Regions from separate parts of the Dactylosporangium sp. NPDC005555 genome, predicted to be linked through region 1. Evidence: riboswitches for the same ligand, from Rfam matches in the RefSeq annotation. Region 1 holds a riboswitch; the other holds the start of a gene.
What was found. Region 1 has a riboswitch for S-adenosylmethionine ahead of thrC (threonine synthase). Riboswitches for the same ligand answer to the same signal wherever they lie in the genome.

Region 1 (7,129 bases):
ACGTGCCACGGATCTTGTTCACGATCAGGGTCGCGAGGGCCTCGCCCTCGACGTCCTCGGAGATGATCGCGAGCGGCTTGCCGGACTGCATGACCTTCTCCAGCACCGGGAGGAGGTCCTTCACCGCGGAGATCTTCGACTCGACGATGAGGATGTACGGGTCGTCGAGGACCGTCTCCATCCGCTCGGTGTCGGTCACGAAATACGGCGAGATGTAGCCCTTGTCGAAGCGCATGCCCTCGGTGAGCTCCAGCTCGAGCCCGAAGGTGTTGCTCTCCTCGACGGTGATGACGCCTTCCTTGCCGACCTTGTCCATCGCCTCGGCGATGATCTCGCCGACGGTGGAGTCACCGGCGGAGATCGAGGCCGTGGAAGCGATCTGCTCCTTGGTCTCGACGTCCTTGGCAAGGTTGGCCAGCTCCGACGCGACGGACGCGACGGCGGCCTCGATGCCGCGCTTCAGCGCCATCGGGTTGGCACCCGCGGCGACGTTGCGCAGGCCTTCACGGACCAGCGCCTGGGCGAGGACGGTCGCGGTCGTCGTGCCGTCACCGGCAACGTCGTCCGTCTTCTTCGCGACCTCCTTGACCAGCTCGGCGCCGATCTTCTCGTAGGGGTCCTCGAGCTCGATCTCCTTGGCGATGCTCACACCATCGTTGGTGATGGTGGGCGCGCCCCACTTCTTCTCGAGGACGACGTTGCGACCCTTGGGGCCCAGCGTCACCTTGACGGCGTCGGCGAGGATGTTCATGCCCCGCTCGAGGCCGCGGCGCGCTTCCTCGTCGAACGCGATAATCTTGGCCATTCGGCGTTGTCCTCCTGGACACTCCGGCTACGCCTCGGCCCACGTGGGGCCGGCGGCTCGCCGCCTGCTTTCGCACCTTCAAGGACCCAGTGGGATCCTCGCTGGCCGGGCCGGATGAGCCCGCGACGACCAGCCCCTCGACGCTCCCGCGCCCAGGCGCTGCACCGCCCCGACCGTTGGCACTCGCCTGATGCGAGTGCCAACTCCTGTTTAGCACTCTGGCCCGGCGAGTGCAAGCAAACCCGAGGTGACGGCCCGGGTGGTCGAAGCGCCGCAAAGAGCGTCAAATCAGGCATGAATGGCGCGAACAATGCCGAAAAAGACGCAGGGCACCGTTCCTCATCAATGAGGACGGTGCCCCGGCGGGGTGTGGACGAACGTTGTCAGGCGAGGTGACGAACCTTCTCCGCCTGCGGGCCCTTCTGGCCTTGCGCGATCTCGAACTCGACGCGCTGTCCGTCTTCCAGCGATTTGTAGCCATCCATCTCGATCGCGGAGAAGTGGACGAACACGTCCTGTCCCCCGTCGACCGCGATGAAGCCATAGCCCTTTTCGCTGTTGAACCACTTCACGGTGCCCTGAGCCACGGTGCACTTCCTCTACTTCAGTCCCTCTTTTGTCACTCCGGCTGGCTGTGGGGACCAGCCTTGAGGTCCTCGGCCGGCACGCCGGGCCAAGGGGTGGCACCGCGCGAGGATCGACGACCGAAACGGACGGTACACGAGATATACCGAGGCCCGACAGCCCCAAACCGGACAGCAAGGTCACGGTTCATGCGCGCACAAAAGGTCCCCGATCGAACCTTTCTTGGGGTGATCGACAAACAGCGAGCGCATCGGCAGGCGTCGAATAGTGAGCACAAACGAATAAGGAAACGTCAGACGAATCCGAGAGGAAGCGCCGATCTTGCGGTTGGAACCGGAAGCCGCGACTGGAACCACGCAACCTGTCACAACCGCAAGATCGGCCTACTTCCGCACTGCTTCCGTGCCCGCGGAAGGTGCGGACGTCAACTCGCGGAGACTCCGCAAGGGTGACAGAACAAGCGGCACGACGGATATCAGCATTCCGGCGCACGCCACCCAGATCGTCGGGTGGACACCGATGACCGTGCCGAGCACGCCGCCGACGAGCCCGCCGATCGGCATCGTGCCCCACACGATGAAGCGCATCGTCGCGTTCATCCGGCCCAGCAGGTCGTCGGGAGTGATGGTCTGCCGGAAGCTGACCTGGGTCACGTTGTACACGACGACGCCGATGCCGAACATGACGCTGCCGAACGCGGCGAGCCACAGCCGCCAGTCGTCCCGGGCGAACGGCACGAGCAGCTCGCCGAGCGACGCGCCGAGCATCGAGATCCACATCGCCGGCCCCTGACCGAACCAGCGCACGAACGGCCCGACCAGGAACGCGCCGGCCAGCGCGCCGAGGCCGGTGACGCTGAAGTACAGGCCGATGACCGCCGGCGACAGCGCCAGGTCACGGGCGAAGTAGATGATGATCATCGCGTTGAAGATGGAGCCGAAGAAGTTGCCGGTGGCCGTGCACATGGAGATCGCCCGCAGCAGCCGGTTGCCCAGCACGAACCGGAGGCCCTCCATGATCTCCCGCCCGAGGTGGGCGTCGGCCTTGCGCGTGGGCGCCGGCTCGATCTTGCGGATCCGCCACAGGGCCAGCGCCGAGACCAGGTAGCTGGCCGCGTCGGCGGCGATCGCGAGGGGCCCGCCGAGGAACTTGACCAGGCCGCCGGCGACGGTCGGGCCGCCGATCTGGGAGGTGGAGCGGACCATCTCCAGCCGGGCGTTGCCCTCGACGAGGTGCTCCTTGCCGACCAGGAACGGCAGATAGCTCTGGTACGACACGTCGAAGAAGACCGTGCAGACACCGCAGAGCAGGCCCACCACGTACAGCTGCGGCATCCGCAACGCGTCGGCCCACCAGGCGACCGGGACGGAGGCGAGCAGGAGCGCCCGCACGACGTCGGCGACGATCATCGTCCCGCGCCGGCGCAGCCGGTCGACCAGGGCGCCGGCGGGGAGTCCGACCAGCAGGAACGCGGCGGTCTCGCAGGCGGCGAGGATGCCGACCTCCAGGGCCGTGGCGTCCAGCGTGAGCACCGCGACCAGCGGCAGTGCCAGCAAGGTCACCTGGGTGCCGACCTGACTGATGGTGTCGGCGGTGAACAGCAGCCGGAAGTCGTGATCGCGGAGGAGGCCGAGTCTCACGGACCCACTGTCGATGACCGATTGGGAAAAGTCAATCGTTAGACTCGGACGATGCGGCGACCAGCTACCGACGCGGAGGCCAAGGCACTCGCCTCCGGCATCCGCCTGCGCATCATCCGGCTCTGCCTGGACCGGGCGCTCACCAACAAGGAGATCGCCGAGCGGCTCGACGCCAATCCGGCGACCGTCCTGCACCACGTCCGGACGCTGGTCGCGACGGGCTTCCTGGTGCCGCAGGAGGAGCGCCGCGGGCCGCGCGGCACGCGCGAGGTGCCCTACCTGGCGACGACCAAGTCGTGGCAGCTCAGCCTCGGCGGCCAGCGCGCGGGCACCAACCGGGCGATGCTCGACGCCTTCGAACAGGAGCTGGCGCTGCTGGACGCCGAGATCGACGCGATCGACTTCGCCCGCCTCGGGCTGCGGCTCACCCCCGAGGAGTGGGAGGAGCTGCGGGTCCGCTTCCAGGCCCTGCTCGACGAATACGCCGGCCGCGAGCGGACCCACGGCCGACCGTATTCGATCTTCCTGGCGATGTACGAGGACCGCTCAAGAGACTGACGTCTGCCAGTTGGCCCACCGATCCACCGCGCGGAAACCGATCGCCTCGTTGATCGCGATCATGTGCGCGTTGACCTCGGCGTTGAAGGTGTCCACGATGCGCACCGACGGCTCCTGGGCCCGCAGCGTGCTCAGGTTGACCAGCTTGGTGATCAGGCCGAGCCGGTGCCCGCGGTGCTCGGGGTGCACCAGGGTGATCAGCTGCCAGGCGTGCCAGTCGATCGTCTTGGCCACCCGGATCGCGGTCCACGCGACCACCCGGCCGGTCGCGTCGTGGATGACCCCGGTCTCATACCGGCGGGAGCCGTACTGCGCCCGGACCGCCGACGCGCTGCGCAGCCGCTCGGCGTCGACCTTCTCCGGCTCGAGGTCCAGCTCGCCCATCGGCGACTCCTCGAGGAACGAGCTGTCCAGCAGCGCCAGGTCCTCGACCAGCTCGGGCGGCGGCGTGTTGCCCCACTGGACGGTCGAGTAGCCGGCCGCCTTCGGCCAGCTCTCGGCGAGCATCCGGTCCAGGGCGGCGTCATCGGCGCTCGACAGGTCCAGCCGGCGGCGGACGTCGAGCAGCTTGTTCGAAAGGCCCAGCGCCTCGGCGAACGGCGCCGCCGCTCCGATCGGCGTGCCGGCCTCGTCGGTGAGCACGCTGAAGCCCATCACCGACGTGCGGCCGCGGGCCGTCCCGAAGTCGACCGCGTGCCGGAAGAGCGCCCGGCCGACGCCCTGACGGCGGTGCTGCTTGGGCACCAGCACGTCGAGCAGCGCCTTGTCGAGGTTGTCGTGGTCGGGCAGGTCGAGCACGGCCACGCCGACCGGCTCCGCGCCGCGGTAGGCCAGGAAGGTGTGCCGCTGCGCGCCCGGCAGGGGCACGCGGACCCGCACGTCGTGCTCATAGCGGCAGTTGGGCGGGAAGTCCGGCAGGTCGGCGAGGATCGCCGCGTTGCCCAATGTGAACGCCGCGTCGACCTGCGCCGGGTCATCGGCGTCCAGCTCGACGATGCTGAGGTCCTGGGTCATGCCCGCCAGGGTGGCGCACCGGCACATCGACGGACAACAGATATTCGCATCGATGCCCGGAAATTGGTCGAGAGGACGCTCGCCAGCACCTCCGGTGCTGTGGTCGCGGGCCTGGACCAGGGTCCGGGCCTCGCGGCGACACGTCCTCCCGCATCGAGCATCCTGGCGCGCGGTCCTGAGGTCGTCAAGTCCCTCAGCGGGTGGCTTCGAGACGCTCGGCTCGACCGTGATCACGCTGCGTCGCGGTCGCCTCCGTCGATCGGCTGAGGAGCCCCTCGTCCGAGCGTGGAAGCGCTCTCTCGATCGCAGCCGATCCGACACCGTCCGTGACAGCTGTCAACTGGTTGCGCAAAAAAATCAGCCGTCAGCTCAAAAGCCCGGCCTCGCGCACGGACTTCAGCGAGGGCTTCACCCGGTGCGATGGGCCGACCCTGCCGGCGACCGCATCGAGGGTCTTCAGCCCGTCGCCGGTGTTGAAGATGACCGTCTCCTTCGCCGGGTCGAGCCTGCCGGTCTCCACCAGCTTCTTCAGCACCGCGGCGGTGACCCCACCGGCGGTCTCGGCGAAGACGCCCGCGGTGCGGGCGAGCAGCTCGATGCCGGCGCGGATCTCGTCGTCGTCCACGTATTCCATCCAGCCGCCGGTCCGGCGCACCGACTCCAGTGCGTAGACCCCCGCGGCCGGGTCGCCGATGTTGAGCGACTTGGCGATGCCGGTCGGCTTGACCGGGACGATCTCGTCGGTGCCCTTGTGCAGCGCGACCGCGATCGGGTTGCACCCCGCGGACTGCGCCCCGAACACCGTCCACTCCGTGTCCGGCACGAGCCCGATCTCGACCAGCTCGCTGAACGCCTTGTCGATCTTGGTGAGCAGCTCGCCGCTGGCCATCGGGATGACGACCTGCGCCGGGATGCGCCAGCCGAGCTGCTCGGCGACCTCATATCCCAGCGTCTTGGAGCCCTCGGCGTAGAACGGCCGGACATTGACGTTGACGAACGCGGTGTCCTCGAACTCGTCGGTCTCCGTCAGCTCCGAGCAGAGCCGGTTGACGTCGTCGTAGGACCCTTCGATCGCGACGACATCCCCGCCGTAGACGGCGCTCATCACGACCTTGCCGGGCTCCAGGTCCGACGGGATGAACACGGTCGACGGCACCCCGGCGCGCGCGGCGTGCGCGGCGACCGAGTTGGCCAGGTTGCCCGTGGAGGCGCACGAGTAGCGGGTGAAGCCCAGCGCCTTCGCGGCCGTCAGCGCCACCGAGACGACCCGGTCCTTGAACGAGTGGGTCGGGTTGGCCGAGTCGTCCTTGACCCACAGCTGACCGGTGATGCCGAGCTCCCTGGCCAGCAGATCGGCCTTGATCAGGGGGGTCAGCCCCGGGTCGAGCGTCACGCGGCTGTCGGGGTCGGTGCCGACGGGCAGGAGCGGCGCATAGCGCCAGATGTTCTGCGGACCCGCCTCGATCTGCTCCCGGGTGACCCGGGAGAGCGCCTCGGCGTCATAGCCCACCTCGAGGGGGCCGAAACACTCATAACAGGCGTGCTGCGCCGCGAGCGGGAACTGCGCCCCACAGCCACGGCAGACCAGGTGGCGGGCGGGAGAGTCGGTGAAGACGCTGAGCGTCGAGGTCATGGAGGCCTTCCTCTCATCTTCCCCAGGTGCATGGCCTTGCGCACCGGGACGGATTTGGCACCTACCGCGACCGGCCTCAACGTCGAGACGCGTCGCAGGGGTTGCCGGGGCTTCATCGGGCCGTATCCCTCTGCCCCTCTGGATGAGGTATTCAGTTGTGACGAGCGTGTTTCGACTTCGAGTGTAAGGGCCGACACGGGTGGCGTCGTATGAGTCATCTCACGAGATGGACCTGACTACGGTTTCACTCATGCATTCCGACGCGGCCGCCTGGTTCGCCAAGCGCACCTCGACCTGGCGCGACTGGACCCTCGCCGACCTTCAGCGCCGTAAGGGCGGCACCCGGATCAGCGTGGTGCTGCCGGCGTTGGACGAGGAGCCGACCGTCGGGGAGATCGTCACCGGTGTGCGCACCCTCATGCCGCTCGTCGACGAGGTGATCGTCGTCGACTCCGGCTCCGTGGACCGCACCGCCGAGGTCGCCCGGCAGGCGGGAGCCACCGTCCACCACCGCGACGACATCCTCCCCGGGACCGGATCCCGGCCCGGCAAGGGTGAGGTGCTCTGGAAGGCCCTCGCGGTCACCAGTGGCGACATCCTGGTGTACGTCGACGCCGACCTCACCGACTTCCAGCCGCACTTCGTCACCGGGCTTCTCGGCCCGCTGCTGGAGGACCCGGCCACCCTCATGGTGAAGGCGTTCTACGACCGGCCGCTGCTGGACGTGTCCGCCTCCGGCGGCGGGCGGGTCACCGAACTCGCCGCACGGCCGCTGCTCAACGCGTACTTCCCCGAGCTCGCCGGCGTGGTGCAGCCCCTCGCCGGCGAGTACGCGGCCCGCCGCTCGCTGCTGGAGTCGCTGCCCTTCGCGGCCGGGTACGGCGTCGAAACGGG
Region 2 (7,129 bases), on a different contig from region 1:
TGACCGGTCCGGCGTCCTCGGCGGTGTCCGCGTAGCCCTTGAAGCCCAGGTACAGGATGTTCTCGACCATCGCGAAGCCCGTCGCGGAGAGTCCGCAGTACACGATGCCGTCGATCAGACCGGAGAACGCACGCGGGCGCCGCCAGAACAGCAGGATCGGCCCGAGCGCCTTCATGCTCTCCTCGATGAAGGGCGCGACCACGACCGCCACGATCGCGTCAGACAGGCCGAGCTTGTCGGCGAGCACCCCGCCCGCGGTGTTGACCACCAGCGCGACGGCGGTGGCGACGCACGCCCCCCATCCGAAGACGAAGACGAGATAGCGCACGGGCTCCGGCTCGTACCGGTCGAGCCAGAGGAAACAGGCGACCAGCAGCGGCACGGGGATGACCGCGGCGCCCACGCCGATGACCAGGGCGGTCCATCCGCCGCTGAAACCGAAGAACGCCAGCAGGGCCACGCCGCAGGCCGCGATCCCGCCCATGACGCCGATGAGCGTCCAGAGGCGGCGGCGGTCGGAGCGCTTGGCGGGCGGGGCGGCGGCGAGAGCGAGGGCCGCAGTCGGATAGCGCTGCTCGCCGGTGTCGGGAGCGGACTCCTCCATCACGTTGGGCACGACGTCGGCGGCTGCCCTGTCCCAGTCCTGCACCGAGGGTTTGCCCAGGCCGACCGGATCTCCGGCGGCGGGCGCGGCGCCGGCGACCGGACCAGCCCAAGGTGACCGCTCCTGCGCGGGCGGCGAAGCGGCTGGATCCGATGGCGTCCCACTCGGCGGGAGTTCGGTCATGGGCCAACCTTAACCGCGCTACGGTGAGCACAGGTCATGAGTGCCAGCGCACAGCCCCGGCTTGCTGGCCGGCAACCCTCGCGTTCGCGGCGGGGTGCCCCGGGTGATGACACGGTCCGGCGCGCGGTGTGTCCGGGCAAGCGCGAGCGGAGGGCTCTGCCATGTCCACGATCCTGTCCCCCGGTGACGTGAAACTGCGCGACGGCCGCAGTGTCGACTTCGCCAACCTCGACATCGCCGCGACCGCCCCGTGCCTGCGGGTCGTCGCGGACGCGGTCGCCGAGCTCCTGCCGTTCTACGGCAGCGTCCACCGCGGCGCCGGCGCACTGTCGGAGCGCTGCACCCGGGAGTATGAACAGGCCAGGGAGACCGTCGCGGACTTCCTCGGCGCCCGCGACGGCGACACGGTGGTCTTCACCCGCAACACGACCGACGCGCTGAACCTCCTCGCCCGGGTGGTGCCCGAGGGCGCGGCCGTGCTCACGTTCGACGCCGAGCACCACGCCAACCTGCTGCCGTGGAAGAAGACCGTGCACCTCGACGCGCCGCGCTCGCCGCAGGAGGCCGTGGCGGCGCTGGAGGACGCATTGCGCCGGGAGCGGTGCGGGCTGGTCAGCGTGACCGCGGCCAGCAACGTGACCGGCGAGGTGTGGCCGGTCACGGCCCTCGCCGACGTCGCGCACCGCTTCGGCGCCCGGCTGGCGGTCGACGCCGCGCAGCTCGCCCCGCACGCCCCGGTCGACCTGACCGCGCTGGGTGCGGACTATGTCGCGTTCTCCGGTCACAAGGTGTACGCACCGTTCGGCGCCGGAGTGCTCGCGGGCCGCGCGGACTGGCTCGACGCCGCCGAGCCGTATCTGGCCGGGGGCGGCGCCAGTGCCCATGTCGACGACGACGCCGGCGTGCGGTGGGCGACCGGCCCGGCCCGGCACGAGGCCGGCACGCCCAACCTGCTCGGCGCGGTCGCGATCGCCGCCGCGTGCCGTGAGCTCGCCGGTGCCGACCACCCGGCGGAGCGGGCCCTGGTCGCGCGGCTGCGGGCGGGGCTGGCCGAGCTGCCGCACGTGGAGGAGCTGCGGCTGTTCGGGCCGGAGGCGCAGCGGGTCGGCATCGTGTCGTTCGCGGTGCTCGGCGAGGACCCGGGCGAGCTGGCCACGCGACTCGGCCGCGACCACGGCATCGGCGTGCGGACGGGGCTGTTCTGCGCGCACCCGCTGACCCGGCGGCTCCTGGCGGAGGCGACCGCCCGCCTCGACCCGTCGGCGCAGGCGCCGGCGCAGGCGGTCCGCGCCAGCTTCGGCCTCGGCACCACGCAGGCCCACATCGACCGGCTCCTCGCCGCCCTTCGCTGACCGGCCTCATGATCTGTGAGGACTGTTTGTCGCCCTGACGATCAAAAGATCACGGAACGGCGAGTCAGATGCGGGACAGGACGACCGACGGGGTGAGGTCGGCGATGGTGATCGCGCCTTCGGCGACCTCGTCCCAGGTCAGCGGCGCGGACACCGTGGGCATCGCGCCGGCCCGCAGCGAGTACGGCGCCACCGTCGTCTTGAACGCGTTGTTCTGACTCCAGTCGATGAAGACCTTGCCCGGCCGCAGCTGGCGGGCCATCCGCGACACGATCAGCTCCGGTCGCCGACGGGAGAGCCCGTCGGCGACGTCCTTCACGTACGCGCTGATCTCGTCGGCCGTCTCGTCGCCGGACAGCTCCGCGGTCAGCTGCATCCCCTTGCGACCGGAGGTCTTCGCGACCGTCTCCAGCCCGTCGTCCGCGAGCCGGTCCCGGACCAGGAGCGCCACCTCGAAACACGCCGGAAGCGCGGCCGGCGGGCCGGGATCGAGGTCGATCACCAGCAGGTCGGGGTTGAGCGGCTCGCCGGAGGGGGAGATCCGCCACTGCGGCGTGTGCAGCTCCAGCGCCGCGAGGTTCGCCAGCCACACCAGCGTCGCGAGCTCCTCGACCACGATGAAGTCGAGCGTCTCCCGGCCGCGGCTGGAGCCCGGCACCGGCAGCGTGACCGTGCGGACCCAGTCGGGCGTCCCGGCGGGCGCGTTCTTCTCGAAGAAGCTGTTGCCCTCGACGCCGTTCGGGTAGCGGATCCGGGTGAGCGGCCGGCCCCGCAGATGCGGCAGGAGCACCGGCGAGATCCGGGTGTAGTAGTCGATGATCTCGCCCTTGGTGAAGCCGACCTGCGGATACAGCACCTTGTCGAGGTTGGTCAGGTCGAGGTGCCGGCCCTCGACCTCGACGCGGATCTTGTCAGCCATCGTGGACGTCCGATGCGGTCAGGTCGGGGCGCATGCGCAGGAACCGCGGGAAGCGCAGCCGCCCGTCGCGCGTGCGGTGGCTGAACTTCACCTCGATGACCAGCGTCGGCTCGACCCAGATCGCGCCGCGGGCGTCCTCGCGGGGCACGGTGCCGGCGAAGGGCGACCGCGGGGTCGGCAGGTCGCGCAGCGCGTCCAGCAGCGCCTTCTCGGACGCGTTGGAGATCCCGCCGCCGACCCGGCCGCGAAACGCCAGCCCGCCACCCGGGACGCCGGCGGGGACGCCGACCAGCAGCGCGCCGAGGGCGCGTTTGCCGGGCCGCCAGCCGCCGACGACGAACTCGCAGCTCTCCTCGAGCTTGACCTTCACCCAGTCGGGCGAGCGCAGACCGGGCAGGTAGTGCGAGCCGGCCCGCTTCGCGACGACCCCTTCGAGCGCGTTGTCGCGGCTGGCGGCGACGGTCGCCGGCCCGTCGTCGAAGCACGGCGGGATGACGGCCCGAGGCCCCAGGGACAGCGCTTCGAGGATGTCTCTGCGGCTGGTGTACGACGAGGCGACCACGTCCCGGCCCGCGGCGCGCAGCACGTCGAACGCCAGATACGAGACCGGCAGGGTGAGCGCCAGGCGGGCGGCGAGTCTCGGCTCACGCACGTGCATCCGCTCGGCGAGCAGCTGAAACGAGGGTCGCCCGGCCTCGTCCAGGGTGACGACCTCGCCGTCGAGGACGGTGTCGTCGAGGCCCTCGCCGATCGCGGCGAGCTCGGGATAGGCGGCGGTCACCTCGACGCCGCTGCGCGCGTAGAAGCGGGTCGCGCCGGCGCTGATGACGGCGATCGCCCGGATGCCGTCCCACTTGAACTCATACGACCAGCCCGGCCCGGACGGTAGCGGGCCGGTCGAGGCGAGCATCGGTGCCGGCGGGCCGGTCCCCATCACCCCACGATAGTTCGCCGCGGAGTTCCTCGCGTGCGGGTCGATTCGATGCGAAGCTGGTACTTAGAGGTCAACACGCTGTGGAAGGGGATCCCCATGCGCGCGATCTGGAAAGGCGCGGTCTCCTTCGGGCTCGTGTCGATCGCCGTCCGCCTGTATTCGGCGACGGAGGAGAAGGACATCCGCTTCAACCAGGTCCACCGCGACGATGGCGGACGGATCAAATACAAGCGGGTCTGCTCCATCGACGGCGAAGAGGTCGCTTATGACGACATCGCCAAGGGGTACGACCTGGGCGGCGGCGAAATGGTGATCCTCACCGACGACGACTTCGCCGACCTGCCGCTGACGACCAGCCGGGCGATCGAGGTCCTGGAGTTCGTGCCCGCCGAGCAGGTCGACCCGATCCTCTACAACAAGGCGTACTACCTGGAGCCGGACAAGACGGCCGCGAAGCCCTACGCGCTGCTGCGCGACGCGCTCACCAACACGGAGCGGGTCGCGATCGTGAAGGTGGCGCTGCGGCAGCGCGAGCAGCTCGCGACGCTGCGGGTCCGCGAAGAGGTGCTGGTCCTCAACACGATGCTGTGGCCCGACGAGATCCGGGCGGCGAAGTTCGACATCCTCGACGAGGACGTGTCTGCGCGCCCGGCGGAGCTGGCGATGGCCGGCTCGCTGATCGAGTCGATGGCGGCCGACTTCGACCCCTCGACCTACACCGACAACTACCGCGAGGCGTTGCAGGAGGTCATCGACGCGAAGGCGGCCGGCCGGGAGGTCGTGCAGCCGGAGGAGGCCGAGGAGGCGCCGGCCGCGGCGGTCGACCTGATGGCGGCGCTGCGCGCGTCGGTCGAGCGGGCGAAGGCCGCCCGCGGCGAGTCCGCGCCGGCCGCCGCTTCCGCCGCGAAGAAGACGGCGGCGAAGAAGACCGCCGCGGCCGGGGACAGCGACGACGAGGTCGCCGAGGCGACGCCGATCAAGCGCACCGTCGCCAAGAAGGCCACGCCCGCGAAGAAGGCGACCGCGCCGAACAAGGCGACGCCCGCGAAGAAGGCCACTCCGGCGAAGGCGAGGAAGTCCGCCTAGTCGGTGGTGCGGGTGAAATAGACCGTCGCGGACGCCTTGTCCAGGAGCAGGTCGGTGCCGTCCACCCGGAGCCAGGACGGGGCGGCCGGTGCGAATGGGCGGAGGTCGTCCGGCACCTCCGGAGCCGCCGCCGCGACGGTCGCCGGCAGTGCTCCGGCCCGCTCCGGGGTCAGCACGGCGAAACCGTCCATCGTGTAGTCCATCGGGCCGATCTCCGGGCAGGACCGCGCCCGGGCCTCGTGCTCCTGCCAGTGCACCTGCTGGATCGGGGCGAGCTGCGGCCACTGCTGCTCGATGCGGGTCTTCGTGGTGATGACCGCCGTCTTCGTCGGCGTGTCGACGTCCTCGCACCCGGCGAGTCCCGGCACCCAGTCACGCAGTGCCAGGACCACACCACAGGAAGCGATGACGCAGGCGAGGACCACACCAGTGACGATGAGCGCGATCTTCGCCGTCCGGTTCACCCGTTGATCTGTACCACCTCGAGGCCACCGCCCGCATAGTCGGCGCGGACGCGCTTCTTGTCGAACTTGCCGACGCTGGTCTTCGGCACGGCCTCGATGAACGACCACCGCTCGGGCAGCTGCCACCTGGCCACCTTGTCGCCGAGGAACTCGCGCAGCGTCCCGGCGTCGGCGCTGTGCCCCTCCTTGAGCACGATCGTGGCCAGGGGCCGCTCGCCCCACTTGTCGTCCGGTACACCCACGACACACGCCTCAAGGACGGCCGGGTGTGCCATGAGCGCGTTCTCGAGGTCGACGCTGCTGATCCACTCGCCGCCGGACTTGATCACGTCCTTGGCGCGGTCGGTGAGGGTGAGGTACCCGTTGGGCGACAGCGTGCCGACGTCGCCGGTGCGCAGCCAGCCGTCCTCGAACTTGTCGGGGTCCGGCCCGTCCTCGCCGATGTACTGCGCGGTGATCCACGGCCCGCGGACCTGCAGCTCCCCCACGGCCTTGCCGTCGCTCGGCATGACCTCTCCGGCGGGCCCGACGATGCGGCCCTCGACGCCCGCGGGGATGCGGCCCTGGGTGTACCGGTATGCCCACGCCTCCGGCCCGTCGACGCCGGAGGGCTCCCGGGCGACCGAGCCCAGCGGCGACATCTCCGTCATGCCCCAGGCGTGGATGACCTCGATGCCGTGCCGCTCGGAGAACGCGTGCATCAGCGCCGGCGGGCAGGCCGAGCCGCCGATGACGACCTCCTTCAGCGAGGACGTGTCGGTCGGGTTGGCGTCCAGGTACGCGAGCAGATCGGTGAAGATCGTCGGCACGGCCCCGGCGAACGTCGGCCTCTCCACGGCGATCATCTGCGCGAGCGGCGCCGCCTGCAGGAAGCGGTCCGGCATGATCAGCGACGCGCCGCTCATCAGCGCCGCGTACGGCAGGCCCCACGCCATCGCGTGGAACATCGGCACGATGCACAGGTCACGGACCTTGGGCCCGAGGCCGAAGCTCTCCGCCATGCAGACCTCCATCGAGTGGAGGTAGATGGAGCGGTGCGAGTAGGCGACGCCCTTCGGGTTGCCGGTGGTGCCGCTGGTGTAACACAGCGCCGCCGCGTCGTTCTCGTCGACGGCCGGCCAGTCGTACAGGTCGGACCTGCCTTCGAGGAGAGTGGCCCAGCGGTGCACCTCGACGCCGTCCTTGGCGAGCTTCGAGACGTCGCCGTCGCCGACGACGACGATGTGCCGGATCGTCGTCAGGTGCGGCAGGACGCCGGCCAGCAGCGGGATCAGCGTCGAGTCGACGATGACGACCCGGTCCTCGGCGTGGTTGGCGATGTAGATGAGCTGCTCGGGGAAGAGCCGCAGGTTGAGCGTGTGCAGCACGGCGCCCATGCTCGGCACCGCCAGGTAGGCGATGAGGTGCTCGGCGTTGTTCCACATCAGCGTGCCGACGCGCTCGTCGCCGGTGACGCCGAGGTCGTCGCGGAGGGCGTGGGCGAGGCGGGCGGCCTGGCGGCCGACCTCCGCATATGAGGTATGTCTCGCCCCGTCTTCGCCGCCGGTCCAGGTGACCACCTCGGAGTCGCCGTGGACGGTGGCCCCG

Region 2: it holds a riboswitch for S-adenosylmethionine, as region 1 does, so the genes downstream of both, ABZS58_RS20430 (aminotransferase class V-fold PLP-dependent enzyme) here and thrC (threonine synthase) in region 1, are expected to answer to the same signal.

What each region holds. Positions count from the first base shown of each region.
Region 1 covers NZ_JBEXDG010000022.1:42,043-49,171, reverse strand. The annotation lists gene groL (chaperonin GroEL) at 1-805, opposite strand, end outside; gene ABZS58_RS24745 (cold-shock protein) at 1,189-1,392, opposite strand; gene ABZS58_RS24740 (MFS transporter) at 1,774-3,030, opposite strand; gene ABZS58_RS24735 (winged helix-turn-helix domain-containing protein) at 3,082-3,588, shown strand; gene ABZS58_RS24730 (GNAT family N-acetyltransferase) at 3,577-4,602, opposite strand; gene thrC (threonine synthase) at 4,967-6,235, opposite strand; SAM riboswitch class I at 6,246-6,384, opposite strand; gene ABZS58_RS24720 (glucosyl-3-phosphoglycerate synthase) at 6,486-7,129, shown strand, end outside.
Region 2 covers NZ_JBEXDG010000016.1:145,880-153,008, forward strand. The annotation lists gene ABZS58_RS20425 (PrsW family intramembrane metalloprotease) at 1-787, opposite strand, end outside; SAM riboswitch class IV at 820-936, shown strand; gene ABZS58_RS20430 (aminotransferase class V-fold PLP-dependent enzyme) at 949-2,139, shown strand; partial or broken gene ligD (non-homologous end-joining DNA ligase) at 2,252-3,058, opposite strand; gene ligD (non-homologous end-joining DNA ligase) at 3,051-3,992, opposite strand; gene ABZS58_RS20445 (Ku protein) at 4,089-5,078, shown strand; gene ABZS58_RS20450 (hypothetical protein) at 5,075-5,542, opposite strand; gene ABZS58_RS20455 (fatty acid--CoA ligase) at 5,539-7,129, opposite strand, start outside.